Regions from separate parts of the Streptomyces sp. NPDC005303 genome, predicted to be linked through region 2. Evidence: riboswitches for the same ligand, from Rfam matches in the RefSeq annotation. Region 2 holds a riboswitch; each other region holds the start of a gene.

Region 1 (5,212 bases), on a different contig from region 2:
TGTGTCGGCCGGCCGTGGCTCGCGGTCTTCGGGGCTCCACCGGGCATCGATGCCGTGGGACGGCTCGCCGTGACGGCTGGAACAGGCCGTCGGACGGAGCGTGAAAGGCCACCCGCGCCCCGGCCGCCGCCCAGGGACGACGACCGCCACAGCCCTCGGGGGCGGCTCACCAACCCGACGGAAACAGCCGCCGGACGGGAGTGTGGGAGGCCACCCGCGGCCCGGCCGTCACCCGGGGGGCGACGGCCGGGCCGTCTACGCCGTCGCCGCCTTCAGCGGCCTCGCCGGGTCCACCAGCAGGGCCGGGTCCATCGCCGTGCCCGCCTCGATGAGGCGTCGTCCCTGGGCCAGATCCCGGGGGCGGCCCACCGCAAGGAGGGCCACCAGGCGGTTCTCGCGCAGCCAGCACACCGTCCAGGCGGGACCGGACGGCTCGCCGCGCCACAGGGTCGTGTCGGCGGAGGCGTGGTGCCCGGCGTACTGGACGAAGCGGCCGAACTGCTCGGACCAGAAGTACGGGACCGGGTCGTAGACCGTGGGGGTCTCGCCCAGGATGTCGGCGGCCACCGTGCGGGGGCCCTGCAGGGCGTTGTCCCAGTGGTGGACCAGCAGGCGCTCGCCGTACCTCCCCGAGGGGAAGGAGGCGCAGTCGCCGACCGCGTAGACGTCCGGCACGGAGGTGCGCAGGCGCTCGTCGGCGACGACCTCGCGGTGGGGGGCGCCGAGTTCGATGCCCGAACCGGCGAGCCAGGCCGTGGCGGGCCGGGCGCCGATACCGACCAGGACGGCGCCCGCGGGCACCCGGGAGCCGTCGTCCAGGACGACCGCGCCGGGCTCGACACGCTCCACGCGCGCGCGTGTGCGCAATTCGGCGCCCGCGTCGGCGTACCAGGAGGTCATCGGTGCCGCCACCTCGGCGGGCAGCGCGCCCGCGAGGGGCCGGTCGGCGGCTTCCACGACCGTCACCGCGCAGCCCGCCTCGCGCGCGGCGGTGGCGAACTCGGCGCCGATCCAGCCCGCGCCGACGACCACGATGTCGTGCTGGCCGACCAGGACGGGGCGCAGTCGCTCGGCGTCGTCCAGGGTGCGCAGCAGATGCACGCCGGGCACACCCTCCGTGCCGGGCAGCCGGATCGGTTCGGCGCCGGTGGCGAGGACCAGGACGTCGTACGGCAAGGGCCCGGCCTCGGTGTCCAGTTCGTGCGCTTCGGGGCGCACCCCCGACACCTCGCGGCCCAGCAGCAGTTCGATGCCGAGGGCCTCGAAGTCCACGTCGAAGGCGGAGCCCTCGGCCTTGCCCAGCAGTACGGCCTTGGAGAGCGGCGGACGGTCGTACGGCTGATGGGGCTCCGCGCCGATGATCGTGACGGTTCCGGAGAAGCCCTGTTCGCGCAGGGCGACCGCGGTCTGCACCCCGGCCATGCCCGCGCCGACCACGACCACCCGCCGCTGCGCCCGCGCCTGCGTCTGCTCGCTCATTTGATCACCATAGTCAACTGACAAACAGTCAGTCAGGAGTCATGCGCCGTGACCTGCTGCACAACCTCGTTCACCTGTTCCACCACACTCGTCCCGCTGCCCGTCTGAGACTCCCACTCCCACGTCTCCTCCAGCCGCACCCGGCCGTCGGCAAGCTCCACGACGGTCGAGACACAGTGCCCGGAAGATGTCGTTCCGTCGCGCTTGAGCTGGACGTACCGGAAGTCGAGGCGGTCCCCCGCGCGCGTGCCGACGAGATGTCCGCGTACGACGTCACCGCCCGCGTACTCGGCCCAGATCTCCCCGTCCTTCTCGTGGTAGGTGAACCGGGTCCGCGTACCCACCTGCCCTGGGGCCTGATCGGCCACCGGGGCGAGGACGAGGCCGTCGAGCGAGCGGGGCATGGTGGAAGGCTCCCTTACAGAGGCGCGCGGGCACGGGCTAGGGTGGCCAACGTAGAGCACTCGCGGGAGCCCGGACGCACCGGGCTGAGAGGGAGGCTGGGCGGCCTCCGACCGTACGAACCTGATCCGGGTCATGCCGGCGAAGGGAGGGGCTGGACGCCCATGTCCTCACGTACGTCAGACGTCCTCGTCGTCGGGGGCGGCATCATCGGCCTGGTCACGGCCTGGCGGGCCGCTCAGCGCGGTCTCACCACGGCCGTGCTGGACCCCGAACCGGGCGGCGGGGCCGCCCAGGTGGCCGCCGGGATGCTGGCCGCGGTCACCGAACTGCACTACGGCGAGCAGACCCTGCTGAGCCTGAACCTCGCCTCCGCCCACCGCTATCCCGGCTTCGCGGCCGAACTCACCGAACTGACCGGCCTCGACCTGGGCTACCGCCGGTGCGGCACGCTCGCCGTCGCCCTGGACGCCGACGACCGCGCTCATCTTCGCGAACTGCACGCGCTGCAGAGGCAGTCGGGTCTGGAGTCGGAGTGGCTGTCCGGCCGGGAGTGCCGACGCCTGGAGCCGATGCTCGCGCCGGGCGTGCGGGGCGGGCTGCGGGTGGACGGCGACCACCAGATCGATCCGCGCCGCCTCACGCGCGCGTTGCTGGCCGCCTGCGAGCGGGCGGGTGTGATGTTCCACCGCACTTGGGCGCAACGTCTGCGTGTCGCAGGGGACCGGGCCGCCGGGGTCGCCACCACGGACGGCGAGGAACTGGGCGCGGGCCAGGTGGTGCTCGCCGCCGGGAGCCTCAGCGGCCGCCTGGAAGGGGTCCCGCAGGCCCTCCTGCCTCCCGTGCGGCCCGTGAAGGGGCAGGTGCTGCGCCTGACCGTGCCTCCGCGCCTCGCGCCCTTCCTGAGCCGTACCGTGCGAGCCGTCGTGCGCGGCAGCCAGGTCTACCTGGTGCCGCGCGAGAGCGGCGAGCTGGTCATCGGCGCGACCAGCGAGGAGCTGGGCTGGGACACGACGGTGACCGCGGGCGGGGTGTACGAACTGCTGCGGGACGCGCACGAACTGGTCCCCGGCATCACCGAGCTGCCGCTGACGGAGACCCGCGCGGGGTTGCGTCCCGGCTCCCCGGACAACGCCCCGCTGCTCGGCCCGACGGAACTGCCCGGCCTCCTGCTGGCCACCGGGCACTACCGCAACGGTGTGCTGCTGACGCCGGTCACCGGGGACGCGATGGCACACGCCCTGACGACCGGTGAACTGCCGGAGGTGGCCCGCCCGTTCACCCCGAGGCGGTTCCTGGAGTCCGTGGAGCAGCCGGCATGAACATCTCCGTCAACGGGGAGCCGCGCCGGTTCGCTCCCGGCACGGCTCTCGACGCCGTCGTGCGGGCGCTGACGCCGGCGCCCTCCGGAGTGGCCGCCGCGCTCAACGAGACCGTCGTCCCGCGCGCGCAGTGGCCCTCGACGCCCCTCTCCGAGGGAGACCGCGTGGAAGTCCTCACCGCCGTCCAAGGAGGCTGACCCATGGCCGACGATCCCTTCGTCATCGCTGGTACGTCCTTCTCGTCCCGGCTGATCATGGGCACGGGCGGGGCGCCCAGCCTGGAGGTGCTGGAGCGGGCGCTGGCCGCCTCCGGCACGGAGCTGACGACGGTCGCGATGCGCCGGGTGAACCCCTCGGTGCACGGCTCGGTGCTGTCCGTGCTGGAGAAGCTCGGCATCCGGGTGCTCCCGAACACGGCGGGCTGCTTCACCGCCGGAGAGGCCGTCCTGACCGCCCGCCTCGCGCGTGAGGCGCTCGGCACCGACCTGGTCAAGCTGGAGGTCATCGCGGACGAGCGCACCCTCCTGCCGGACCCCATCGAGCTCCTGGACGCGGCGGAGACCCTGGTGGACGACGGCTTCACGGTGCTGCCGTACACCAACGACGACCCCGTGCTGGCCCGCAGGCTGGAGGACGTGGGCTGCGCGGCGATCATGCCGCTCGGCTCCCCGATCGGCTCGGGCCTCGGCATCCGCAACCCGCACAACTTCCAGCTGATCGTCGAGCACGCGCGCGTGCCGGTGATCCTGGACGCGGGGGCGGGCACGGCGTCGGACGCGGCACTGGCGATGGAACTGGGGTGCGCGGGTGTGATGCTCGCCTCAGCGGTGACGCGGGCGCAAGAGCCGGAGCTGATGGCGCACGCGATGCGGCATGCGGTGGAGGCGGGGCGGCTGGCCTACCGGGCGGGACGCATCCCCCGGCGGCATTTCGCCGAGGCGTCGTCGCCGGTGGAGGGCAGGGCCGTACTGGATCCGGAACGTCCGGCATTCTGAACACACGTTCGACCTGGGACACGACCAGGTGCGACCTCCGTCACAGGTCAGCTGCAGTACGGCCGCCAAATCCGCCGAACCGGATGGACTGTCGGCGGCGGCTCGTAGACTCGCCTGCGTGGATACGACCCTTCAGGACCCGCTGGTCGGGCAGGTGCTCGACGGCCGCTATCGCGTGGACGCGCGGATCGCGGTCGGCGGGATGGCCACGGTCTACCGGGCCCTGGACACCCGTCTGGACCGCGTGCTCGCGCTCAAGGTGATGCACCCCGCGCTCGCCGCGGACGGGACCTTCGTCGAGCGGTTCATCCGGGAGGCCAAGTCCGTCGCCCGGCTCGCCCACCCCCACGTCGTGCAGGTCTTCGACCAGGGCACCGACGGGTCGTACGTCTACCTCGCCATGGAGTACGTCGCCGGCTGCACCCTGCGTGACGTGCTGCGCGAGCGCGGGGCCCTGCAGCCGCGCGCCGCCCTGGACATCCTGGAGCCGGTCCTGGCCGCACTCGGCGCCGCGCATCGCGCCGGTTTCGTGCACCGGGACATGAAGCCGGAGAACGTCCTGATAGGGGACGACGGCCGGGTCAAGGTCGCCGACTTCGGTCTGGTGCGGTCCGTGAACACCGTGACCAGTACCACCGGAGCCGTCCTCGGGACGGTGTCCTACCTCTCACCCGAGCAGATCGAGCAGCCGGGCGCCGCCGACGCCCGCGTCGACGTGTACGCGTGCGGTGTCGTGCTGTACGAGATGCTGACCGGCAGCCAGCCGCACGAGGGCGACTCCCCCGCCATAGTCCTCTACAAGCACCTCCACGAGGACGTCCCGCCCCCCTCGGCCGCGGTCCCGGGACTGCCGTACGAACTGGACGAGCTGGTCGCCTCGGCCACCGCCCGCACCCCGGACCTGCGCCCGTACGACGCCGTGGCACTGCTCGCGCAGACCCGCGAGGCCCGTGACCGGCTGAGCGCCGACCAGCTGGACGCGGTGCCGCCGCAGGCGCTCACCGCGGACTATGC
Region 2 (5,212 bases):
CCGCCGCGACCCTGATTCTTCCGGTCGCCCTTTCAGGCGGGCCGGCCGCCCGCAGCATCGCAAACGACGAGGTTCTTCCAGGAATGCGCCGAAATCGCAGTCGACGGGCGCATCGGAGCGCAGACGTGGTCGTTCCTCTCCTTCTGGGCCAATCAAACAGACGCCCCGTTCGACTGCTGACCGGATCGAGGACTCACGTACACAGGCAAAGCAAGTGCCGCATGAGTCCTCGTCACCTCGCCAGTCCCCGGCCGCCGCAGTCCACGCGACTGGCCCATGCGACACTCAGGCGCCCCTTTTTCGGGGGCGTACCTGACTCAGGAGTGCGCATGACTCCGCGCCTGAAGCGACTCGGCAACGGACTGATGACCTGCATAGCCGTCGTATGGTGCGGCCACCAGGCCTTGTACGGCGAGGGAGGGCTACGCATCGTGTCCATCGCCTTGTTGATCGTGGGCACGGTGACCGCCATTGGCGCGATCCTCGATCACGTCCTTCCTCGACCGAGGCGACGCCGATCGCCCGACAAGCGAGACGCGGCCTGAGGCTCCTGCAGCCACTCGTTCTCCAGGGTGACGCGTGCTGGAACGTCTTCGCCGACGAGATGGCCGTGACCGACGGGGCTACCACTCCCCCGAGGCCGGAGCCGGATCCCGACGACGTCTCATGGATCGATCCTCCGACTTGCCCCGGATGCGGTGCCTTCGTTCGCATCTACCCGACCACCTACGACCGATGGGTCAGTCTCGCCACGGTGGAGATGCCCGCCAAGGACGTCCCAGAGCCCTTCCGCGGGCGTCTGATGAAGCTGCCGGACCTATCCCGCGTCACGACCGAAATCGTGGCCGTACGGGTCCGTGCAATCGATCCCCTGCCCGGCGAGTCTGTCGTCCCGGCCCACCGCATGATGTGCGGCCCCGCCCGGCCAGAGTTGTAGATCACAGCAGGGAGCCGGCGCGTGCCCCCGGCGTGCCTGATCGGGTGGTGACAGGTCAGCGACTCGCCGGCTCAGACAGCATCCGCGTACGCGATCTTCCGAGCTGGTGATCATTCCTCGGACGCGGAGAAGTCTTCGCCGGCACCATGAGGCCCGAGATCTGCTCCGCGCAGGTGGACCATTACGGCAGCCAGTGTTGGCTCAGCCAGGGCATACGGCGCCTGCGGCCGGGCCGTCCCTGGGCCGTCCGGCGCCGACAGTCGGCACCCACAGGTGACCACCCCCACCCCGCTCCGGCCTGGGCTCCCGGTGATGATCTGCCACACTGGAAGGGTTATGCCTGCACCCGGAGAACTCACTTTCGTCGCCCCCCGCGGAGCCCAGAAGCCGCCGCGGCACCTCGCCGACCTCACGCCCGCCGAGCGCAAGGAGGTCGTGGCGGGGATCGGGGAGAAGCCGTTTCGTGCGAAGCAGCTCTCGCAGCACTACTTCGCGCGGTACGCGCACGACCCGGCGGAGTGGACGGACATCCCGGCCGGGGCGCGCGGCAAGCTCCAGGAGGCGTTGCTTCCCGAGCTCATGACCGTCGTACGGCATCTGTCGACCGACCAGGGGACCACGCGCAAGACGCTGTGGCGGCTGTTCGACGGGACGCTCGTGGAGTCGGTGCTGATGCGGTACCCGGACCGGGTGACCATGTGCATCAGTTCGCAGGCCGGGTGCGGGATGAACTGTCCCTTCTGCGCCACGGGGCAGGCGGGGCTGGACCGGAATCTGTCCACCGCCGAGATCGTCCATCAGATCGTGGACGGGATGCGGGCGCTGCGGGACGGGGAGGTGCCGGGCGGGCCCGCGCGGCTCTCCAACATCGTCTTCATGGGGATGGGCGAGCCGCTCGCCAACTACAAGCGGGTGACGCAGTCCATCCGCGCGCTCACCGATCCCGCTCCTGACGGGCTCGGGCTCTCGCAGCGGGGCATCACCGTGTCGACCGTCGGGCTCGTGCCGGCCATCCACCGGTTCTCCGACGAGGGCTTCAAGTGCCGGCTCGCGATCTCCCTGCACGCGCCCGACGACGAGCTGCGCGACACCCTCGTGCCCGTGAACACCCGGTGGAAGGTGCGCGAGGTCCTCGACGCCGGGTTCGAGTACGTGGAGAAGAGCGGGCGTCGGCTGTCGATCGAGTACGCCCTCATCCGGGACATCAACGACCAGGCTTGGCGGGGGGACCGGCTCGGGCGGCTGCTCAAGGGCAAGCCCGTGCACGTCAACCTCATCCCGCTGAACCCGACCCCCGGGTCCAAGTGGACCGCCTCGCGGCCCGAGGACGAGAAGGCGTTCGTCGAGGCCATCGCCGCCCATGGTGTGCCGGTGACGATCCGGGACACCCGTGGGCAGGAGATCGACGGGGCCTGTGGTCAGCTGGCGGCCACCGAGCGGTAATCTTTGCCTGTACGTACATCTTCATATCCGACAGGGGAGCGCCACAGCGCTGAGAGTGCGGCAATCGGGCCGCAGACCCTCTGAACCTCGCCCAGGTCATTCTGGGTAGGAAGTTCGGTCATCACCGTGAACAACAAGAAGTTTTTCGCTGCCGTCGTCGGCCTCGGCCTGGTCACGCTGTCCGCGTGCGGGTCGTCGTCCGACAAGGGCAGCAGCTCCGACTCCAAGACCGTCACCCTCGTCAGCCACGACTCCTGGGCCGTCTCCAAGAGCGTCCTCGCCGACTTCGAGAAGAAGTCCGGCTACAAGGTCAAGGTCCTGGAGGACGGCGACGCCGGGCAGGCCGTCAACAAGGCCATCCTGACCAAGGACAACCCGCAGGGCGACGTCTTCTTCGGCGTCGACAACACCCTGCTGTCCCGCGCGCTCGACAACGGGCTCTTCCAGTCGTACGAGGCGAAGGGCTCGGACCGGATCAAGGACGAGTACCGGGTCGACCAGGACAAGCACCGGGTCACCCCCATCGACACGGGCGACATCTGCGTCAACTACGACAAGGCCTGGTTCACCGAGCACAAGCTCCAGCCGCCGACGTCGTACGACGATCTGATCAAGCCCGCCTACAAGAACCTCCTCGTCACCGAGAACGCCTCCACCTCCTCGCCGGGCCTCGGCTTCCTTCTCGGGAGCGCCGCGAAGTACGGCGACGACGGCTGGCAGGGCTACTGGAAGAAGCTCAAGGCCAACGGCGTCAAGGTCGTCGACGGCTGGGAGCAGGCCTACAACGAGGAGTTCTCCGGGTCGGCCGGAGGCAAGAAGGCCAAGGCCGACCGGCCGCTCGTCGTGTCGTACGCCTCCTCGCCGCCCGCCGAGGTGATCTACGCCGACCCGAAGCCGAAGACCGCGCCCACCGGGGTCGCCGACGGCACCTGCTTCCGGCAGACCGAGTACGCCGGGCTGCTGAGCAACGCCAAGAACACCAAGGGCGGCAAGGCGTTCCTGGACTTCCTGCTCACCAAGGAGTTCCAGGACGACATGCCGCTCAACATGTTCGTGTATCCGGTCGTCGAGGGCGCCCAGGTGCCCGCCGAGTTCACGAAGTACGGTCCGCAGGCCAAGGATCCCGAGACCATGGACCCGGCGAAGATCGCCGACAACCGTGACGACTGGGTCAAGTCATGGACCTCGCTCGTACTGAAGTAAGGCCCCGCCAGGGCTTCAGGAACGCGGCGGCCCGGCTCGGGCTGGTGGCCGTGCCCGTCGCGTTCTTCGCGGTCTTCTTCGCCTATCCCGTCGCCGCGATCGTCACGCGCGGACTCAAGGCCGACGGGACCTGGCAGCTCGGCAGGATCACCGACGTCCTCGCCCAGCCGGACATCCGGCACGTCCTGTGGTTCACCACCTGGCAGGCGCTCGTCTCGACAGCGCTCACGCTCCTGGTCGCACTCCCCGGCGCGTATGTCTTCGCGCGCTTCGACTTCCCCGGCAAGCAGGTCCTGCGGGCCGTGGTCACCGTCCCCTTCGTGCTGCCGACCGTCGTCGTCGGCACGGCCTTCCTGGCGCTCGTCGGAAGGGGCGGCCTCACGGACGACCTGTGGGGCGTACGGCTGGACACCACCGTGTGGGCGATCCTGCTCGCGCACGTCTTCTTCAACTACGCGGTCGTCGTACGGACCGTCGGCGGACTGTGGGCCCAGCTGGATCCGCGTCAGGAGGAGGCCGCGCGGATGCTGGGCGCGTCCCGGCCGGCGGCCTGGCGGACCGTCACGCTGCCCGCGCTCGCGCCCGCCGTGGCCGCCGCCGCGCTGATGGTCTTCCTCTTCACCTTCACCTCCTTCGGTGTGGTGCAGATCCTCGGCGGGCCGACCTTCTCGACCCTCGAGGTGGAGATCTACCGGCAGACCTCCGAGATCTTCGACCTGTCCACGGCCGCCGTGCTGACGCTGATCCAGTTCGCCGCGGTGGGCGCGGTCCTCGCCCTGCACGCCTGGACCGTACGGCGCCGGGAGAGCGCGCTGCGGCTCGTGGACGCGTCCGTCACCGCCCGACGGCCGCGCGGCGCGGGGGAGTGGGGGCTGCTGGCCGGGGTCGTCGGCAGCGTCGCCGTACTCCTGGTACTGCCGCTCGCCGTGCTCGTCCAGCGGTCGCTCGGCGCCCCCGGCTTCGGCTATTACCGGGCGCTGACCCGCGACGACGGCGGGGTCTTCCTCGTCGCGCCGATCGAGGCGGTCGGGAACTCGCTGGAGTACGCCCTCGCCGCGACCGCCATCGCGGTGCTGGTCGGAGGACTCGCGGCGACCGCGCTGACACGGCGGGACGCGGGGCGGTTCGTGCGGGGCTTCGACGCGCTGCTGATGCTGCCGCTCGGGGTGTCCGCGGTGACCGTGGGCTTCGGGTTCCTGATCTCCCTCGACGAGCCGCCGCTGGACCTCAGGCAGTCGTGGATCCTGGTGCCGCTCGCGCAGGCGCTGGTCGGGGTGCCGTTCGTCGTCCGGACCATGCTGCCCGTGCTGCGGGCCGTCGACCACCGGCTGCGGGAGGCCGCGGCCGTGCTCGGGGCCTCGCCGTGGCGGGTGTGGCGGGAGGTCGATCTGCCCATGGTGCGGCGGGCGTTGCTGATCGCGGCGGGCTTCGCTTTCGCCGTGTCGCTGGGCGAGTTCGGGGCGACCGTGTTCATCGCGCGGCCCGACAACCCGACGCTGCCGGTCGCCGTGGCCCGGCTGCTCGGACGTGCCGGGGACCTCAACTACGGCCAGGCGATGGCTCTTTCGACGATCCTGATGGTGGTGTGCGCGGTGGCGCTGCTGGTCCTCGAACGGCTGCGGACCGACC
Region 3 (5,212 bases), on a different contig from region 2:
CGACGCCGTCCACCCTGTCGTCCGTGCACGAACCCGGTCCCGCCGACTCGGGCACGGGTGCGATGGGGCTCGCCACCACCATGGGAGAGGTCGCCGAGACCGCCGGTGCGGGCGCCGTCGCCGTCGCCGCCGTCCTGACGCCCGTCCTCGCCGGAATCGCCGCGGCGATCTTCCTGCTCGTCGGCTACATCCTCCAGATGCTCAGCCCACCACCGGCGTTCGCCCACGCCATGATCACCATCGGGTGGGTGTTCGGCGCCCTGACCGCGGCCGCGATCCTGGTCGCCGCCGGCGGCCTGCTGCTCACCGCCCTGCGCAACCGGCCCTCGCCGGACGCGGGGTACGGCGAACTCAGCGAGGAGGTGGCACGGGCCAGGGACGCCTGGCGCGAGGCCCTGCTGGAACGCGGCCTCCTCCCCTTCCTCAGAGAGGCACTGACCGATCCCGGCACCGCCGCACTGCACCACACGGCACCGCCCGCGCCGACCAGCCGGATGCCCAGCCTGGGCTACGACCGCCCGGGCTTCAGCAGCCCGGACGAAGGAGCCTCCGGTTCCCGCCCGAGCTTCACCAGCCCGGACTACACCAGCCCGGACTTCGGGGGGCCGGAGCACCAGCCGGAATGACACCCGGCACAGCCCCTCGGCTTGCGCCCCCACCACGGGGAGCGCAAGCCGAAGACCCGACCGCGGGCCACCCGCCGACGGTTCGGCCGCCGACGGATCGCCCGCCTCAGTCGGCGATCGGCAGATAGACCCGGTTGCCCGCCGCCGCGAACTCCTTCGACTTCTGGGCCATGCCCTCCTCGATCTCCCCCTGACTGCCGCCGTGACGGCGGCGGATGTCCTGGGAGATCTTCATCGAGCAGAACTTCGGCCCGCACATCGAGCAGAAGTGAGCCGTCTTGGCCGGTTCGGCCGGGAGGGTCTCGTCGTGGAACTCCCGGGCCGTGTCGGGGTCGAGGGCCAGGTTGAACTGGTCCTCCCAGCGGAACTCGAAGCGGGCGTCGGAGAGGGCGTCGTCCCACTCCTGGGCGCCTGGGTGTCCCTTGGCGAGGTCGGCCGCGTGGGCGGCGATCTTGTAGGTGATGACACCCGTCTTGACGTCGTCCCGGTTGGGCAGGCCCAGGTGCTCCTTGGGCGTGACGTAGCAGAGCATCGCTGTGCCCCACCAGGCGATCATGGCGGCGCCGATGCCCGAGGTGATGTGGTCGTAGGCCGGCGCGACGTCCGTGGTCAGCGGGCCGAGCGTATAGAACGGAGCTTCATCGCAGATCTCCTGCTGAAGGTCGATATTCTCCTTGATCTTGTGCATCGGGACGTGTCCCGGGCCCTCGATCATGGTCTGTACGTTGAAACGCTTCGCGATCCGGTTGAGTTCCCCCAGCGTGCGCAACTCCGCGAACTGCGCCTCGTCGTTGGCGTCCGCGATCGAGCCGGGCCTGAGGCCGTCGCCCAGCGAGTACGTGACGTCATAGGCGGCGAGGATCTCGCACAATTCCTCGAAGTTCTCGTACAGGAACGACTCCTTGTGGTGCGCCAGGCACCACGCCGCCATGATCGAGCCGCCGCGCGAGACGATGCCGGTCTTGCGGTTGGCCGTCAGGGGTACGTACGGCAGGCGCACGCCCGCGTGGACCGTCATGTAGTCCACGCCCTGCTCGGCCTGCTCGATGACCGTGTCCTTGTAGATCTCCCAGGTCAGCTCCTCCGCGCGGCCGTCGACCTTCTCCAGTGCCTGGTAGAGCGGCACCGTGCCGATGGGGACGGGGGAGTTGCGCAGCACCCACTCACGGGTGGTGTGGATGTTGCGGCCGGTGGACAGGTCCATGACCGTGTCGGCGCCCCAGCGGGTCGCCCAGGTCATCTTCTCGACCTCCTCCTCGATGGAGGAGGTCACCGCCGAGTTGCCGATGTTGGCGTTGACCTTCACCAGGAACCGCTTGCCGATGATCATCGGCTCGATCTCCGGGTGGTTGACGTTCGCCGGCAGCACCGCGCGGCCCGCCGCGATCTCCTCACGGACCACCTCGGGAGCAACGTTCTCCCGGATGGCCACGTACTCCATCTCCGGTGTGATCTCACCGCGTCGGGCATAGGCGAGCTGTGTGACCGCCTGGCCGTCACGGCTGCGGCGCGGCTGGCGGGACCGCCCCGGGAAGACCGCGTCGAGGTTACGGAGACCTCCCCGCGGTGAGGTGTGCTTGATGCCGTCGTCCTCGGGGCGCACGGGACGCCCCGCGTACTCCTCGGTGTCCCCGCGGGCGATGATCCAGTTCTCCCGCAGCGGCAGAAGGCCCCGACGGACATCCGTCTCCGCGAGCGGATCGGTGTACGGGCCCGAGGTGTCGTACAACGTGACCGACTGCCCGTTGGTGAGGTGCACCTGTCGGACCGGCACCCGCAGATCGGGGCGCGAGCCCTCGACGTACGCCTTGTGCCAGCCGATGGACTTCCCGGCCTCGTCGAGCTGGTCGGAGGCAGGCGTGCGCGCGTCCTTGATGGTCATGAGACCTACTCCCTACGCCGGCATTACCCGGTAACAGGTTCGGCGGTCGACGCAGCGGCTTCCGTCTGCCGACGTTTCGTGGGGAACGTCACTCGCTTGAGATGACGTTCCACGTGAAACATCGCTGGGACGGAGGTCAGCGCCCTCTCAGCCCGGTGCTCCGAGCTCCCGCGTGTACAAAGGTGGCTCCACGCTAGCGTCAATTCGGGCGCGGTGAACAGAGGGCCCCTGTCGTTCTTGCGATGATCGGGCGGTGACCACGACGCATCAGCCCCCGTACCCGCCCCCCGAGCCTCCGCGCCGGCCTGGCTCCGGAAACGGCCCTGGGCACGGCCCGGGCAGCGGCTCCCGCGATGGCTTCGGAGACGGTGGGGCTGGTGGGGCCGGCGGGGTCGGCGGGGTCGGCGGGGTCGGCGGGGTCGGCGGGGTCGGCGGCTGGCATGAGCAGGAGCAGCACAGTGGCGCGCATGGCGGCGGTCACGGCTACGGCCGCGGTCCAGGCGTGAGCCACGCTGCCCCAGGCGGTGGTGGCGGCGGTCTGGGTGACGGTGGTGGCCACGACGGGCAGGGGCGTGGCCATGGATCCGATGACGGGCATGGGCATGGTTCCGGTGATGGGCATGGGCATGGGCATGGGCATGGGCATGGGAGCATGCCCGGCTCCGACCGTGGGCACGGTCACTCGCACAGTCATAGCCATGGGCCGGCCACTCCCGTCTCCAAGCACCTGCGCAAGGTCATCGCGGCGATCCTCATCCCGTTCGGCGTAGCCGTGGTGGTAGGGCTCGGGGTGCTGTGGCCCGGTGGTGCCCCGGCGCACGAACGCACCGGGGTCGGCTTCGACCGGCAGACCCAGCAGGCCACGGTCAGCAAGGTCGTGAGCGTCAGCTGCAAGTCGGTGAACGCCTCGGGGGAGACCCCGACCGGGGACACCTCCACCGCCGAGGGCTCGTCCGCCGAGCAGCAGGCGAACGGCACCTGCAAGAAGGCGACGATCCGGGTCGACACCGGAGACGACAAGGGCCGTACCTTCACTGAGATCGTCCAGCCGGACCAGTCGCGGCAGTTGCACGAGGGCGAGAAGGTTGTGGTCGCCTACGAACCCTCCGCGCCCAAGGACCTCCAGTACTCGGTCACCGACGTGAACCGCAAATTCCCGATGGGACTGCTCGCCGGCATCTTCGCGCTGGCCGTCGTGGTCGTCGGACGAATGCGCGGTGTCATGGCACTGGTCGCGCTGGCCGTCAGCTTCCTGCTGCTGAACTTCTTCGTCCTGCCCGCGATCCTGCAGGGCTCGAACCCGCTGCTCGTGGCGGTGGTCGGGGCGAGCGCCATCATGCTCATCGCCCTCTACATGTGCCACGGTCTGTCGGCCCGCACCTCCGTCGCGGTACTGGGGACGCTGATCTCCCTGGTACTGATCGGCATCCTCGGCTCGCAATTCATCGGCTGGGCCGCACTGACGGGCAACACGGATGACAACACCGGGCTCATCCACGGGCTGTACCCGTCGATCGACATGAGCGGTCTGCTGCTCGCCGGGGTCATCATCGGCTCCCTCGGTGTCCTCGACGACGTGACGGTCACGCAGACGTCGGCGGTCTGGGAGCTGCACGAGGCCAACCCGACCATGGGCTGGCGTGGGCTGTACCGCGCGGGTATCCGGATCGGCCGCGACCACATCGCGTCCGTCGTCAACACCCTCGTCCTCGCCTACGCCGGTGCCGCGTTGCCGCTGCTCCTGCTCTTCTCCATCGCGCAGTCCAGTGTGGGGACCGTCGCCAACAGCGAGCTGGTCGCGGAGGAGATCGTGCGCACATTGGTCGGCTCGATCGGCCTCGTCGCCTCGGTTCCGGTCACGACGGCCCTGGCGGCCCTGGTGGTCTCGGCCGACCGACCGGGGGCGGAGGCTGCGGCGGGGGCGGGGGCGCCCGTACCGGCGACGAGTGCGAGCGCGGGCACGGCCGACAGTCGGCCCGCAGCGGGACGCGGTGGGAAAGGTCGCCGGCGCAGGCGCTGAGAGGGGCCTGTCCGGGGGGTGAGCCGGGGCTGTGCGTCACGGATCCGAACTCCGGTTCCGGGCCCTGGCCCGGTTCCCCAACTCCTACGCTCCCGGCTCCCGGCTCCCGGCTCCCGGCTCCCGGCTCCCGGCTCCCGGCTCCCGGCTCCTACGAGGAAACCTGCTCGCCATAGAAATTGCACGGGCAAGAGCGACCCGCTGCCTGGTCGTTCCTGCGGCGTCCACGCCCCGATTTGAATCAATCACCGCATCCCGATCCGATCGGGACACCTCCCCGTGCCCCGACTCGGGTGCCACCCCCCCTCCCAGCCACAGCCCCAAATCCCTAGCCACGGCCCCAATTCCCTGCCCGACCCTGCCGCCCCAACCTCGGCAGAAGCGTTCCTGCACCCTCCCGTCCCACGCTGAAGCGCTCCCGCACCTCGCCGTCGACGGCATCAGCCCGCGCTCTGCTCCTCCGCCAGGATCCTGTCCAGCGCCTCGTCGAGATGGGTGTCGAAATCGGCCAGCGCGGCCTCCTGGCCCAGCGGCACCAGTTTGTCGGTGCGGTCCAGGAAGGCGATGATCGGCGCCGTCGACGAGCGGAACAGGGCCTGGTCGCCGCCGACCTGAAGCCTGATCAGGACATCACCCAGTAGGTCGGAACCGGCGGGCGAGACCCGTACATCGCCCTCCCCACAGGGC

What was found. A riboswitch is a leader RNA that binds a small molecule or an ion and turns the genes downstream of it on or off. The one in region 2 is predicted to bind thiamine pyrophosphate.
Region 1: linked by a shared signal. The riboswitch ahead of thiO (glycine oxidase ThiO) and the one ahead of ABZT93_RS13455 (thiamine ABC transporter substrate-binding protein) in region 2 are both predicted to bind thiamine pyrophosphate.
Region 3: linked by a shared signal. The riboswitch ahead of thiC (phosphomethylpyrimidine synthase ThiC) and the one ahead of ABZT93_RS13455 (thiamine ABC transporter substrate-binding protein) in region 2 are both predicted to bind thiamine pyrophosphate.

What each region holds. Positions count from the first base shown of each region.
Region 1 is NZ_JBEXGM010000012.1:4,363-9,574, reverse strand. Features, by position in the region: gene ABZT93_RS18900 (FAD-dependent oxidoreductase) at 256-1,479, opposite strand; gene ABZT93_RS18895 (hypothetical protein) at 1,512-1,883, opposite strand; TPP riboswitch at 1,936-2,048, shown strand; gene thiO (glycine oxidase ThiO) at 2,046-3,203, shown strand; gene thiS (sulfur carrier protein ThiS) at 3,200-3,400, shown strand; gene ABZT93_RS18880 (thiazole synthase) at 3,404-4,198, shown strand; gene pknB (Stk1 family PASTA domain-containing Ser/Thr kinase) at 4,317-5,212, shown strand, end outside.
Region 2 is NZ_JBEXGM010000007.1:141,615-146,826, reverse strand. Features, by position in the region: gene ABZT93_RS13465 (hypothetical protein) at 330-545, shown strand; gene rlmN (23S rRNA (adenine(2503)-C(2))-methyltransferase RlmN) at 1,274-2,380, shown strand; TPP riboswitch at 2,403-2,510, shown strand; gene ABZT93_RS13455 (thiamine ABC transporter substrate-binding protein) at 2,507-3,583, shown strand; gene ABZT93_RS13450 (iron ABC transporter permease) at 3,559-5,212, shown strand, end outside.
Region 3 is NZ_JBEXGM010000011.1:88,042-93,253, reverse strand. Features, by position in the region: gene ABZT93_RS18270 (hypothetical protein) at 1-626, shown strand, start outside; gene thiC (phosphomethylpyrimidine synthase ThiC) at 733-2,508, opposite strand; TPP riboswitch at 2,501-2,690, opposite strand; gene ABZT93_RS18260 (hypothetical protein) at 2,708-3,130, opposite strand; gene ABZT93_RS18255 (YibE/F family protein) at 3,047-4,528, shown strand; gene ABZT93_RS18250 (SsgA family sporulation/cell division regulator) at 4,966-5,212, opposite strand, start outside.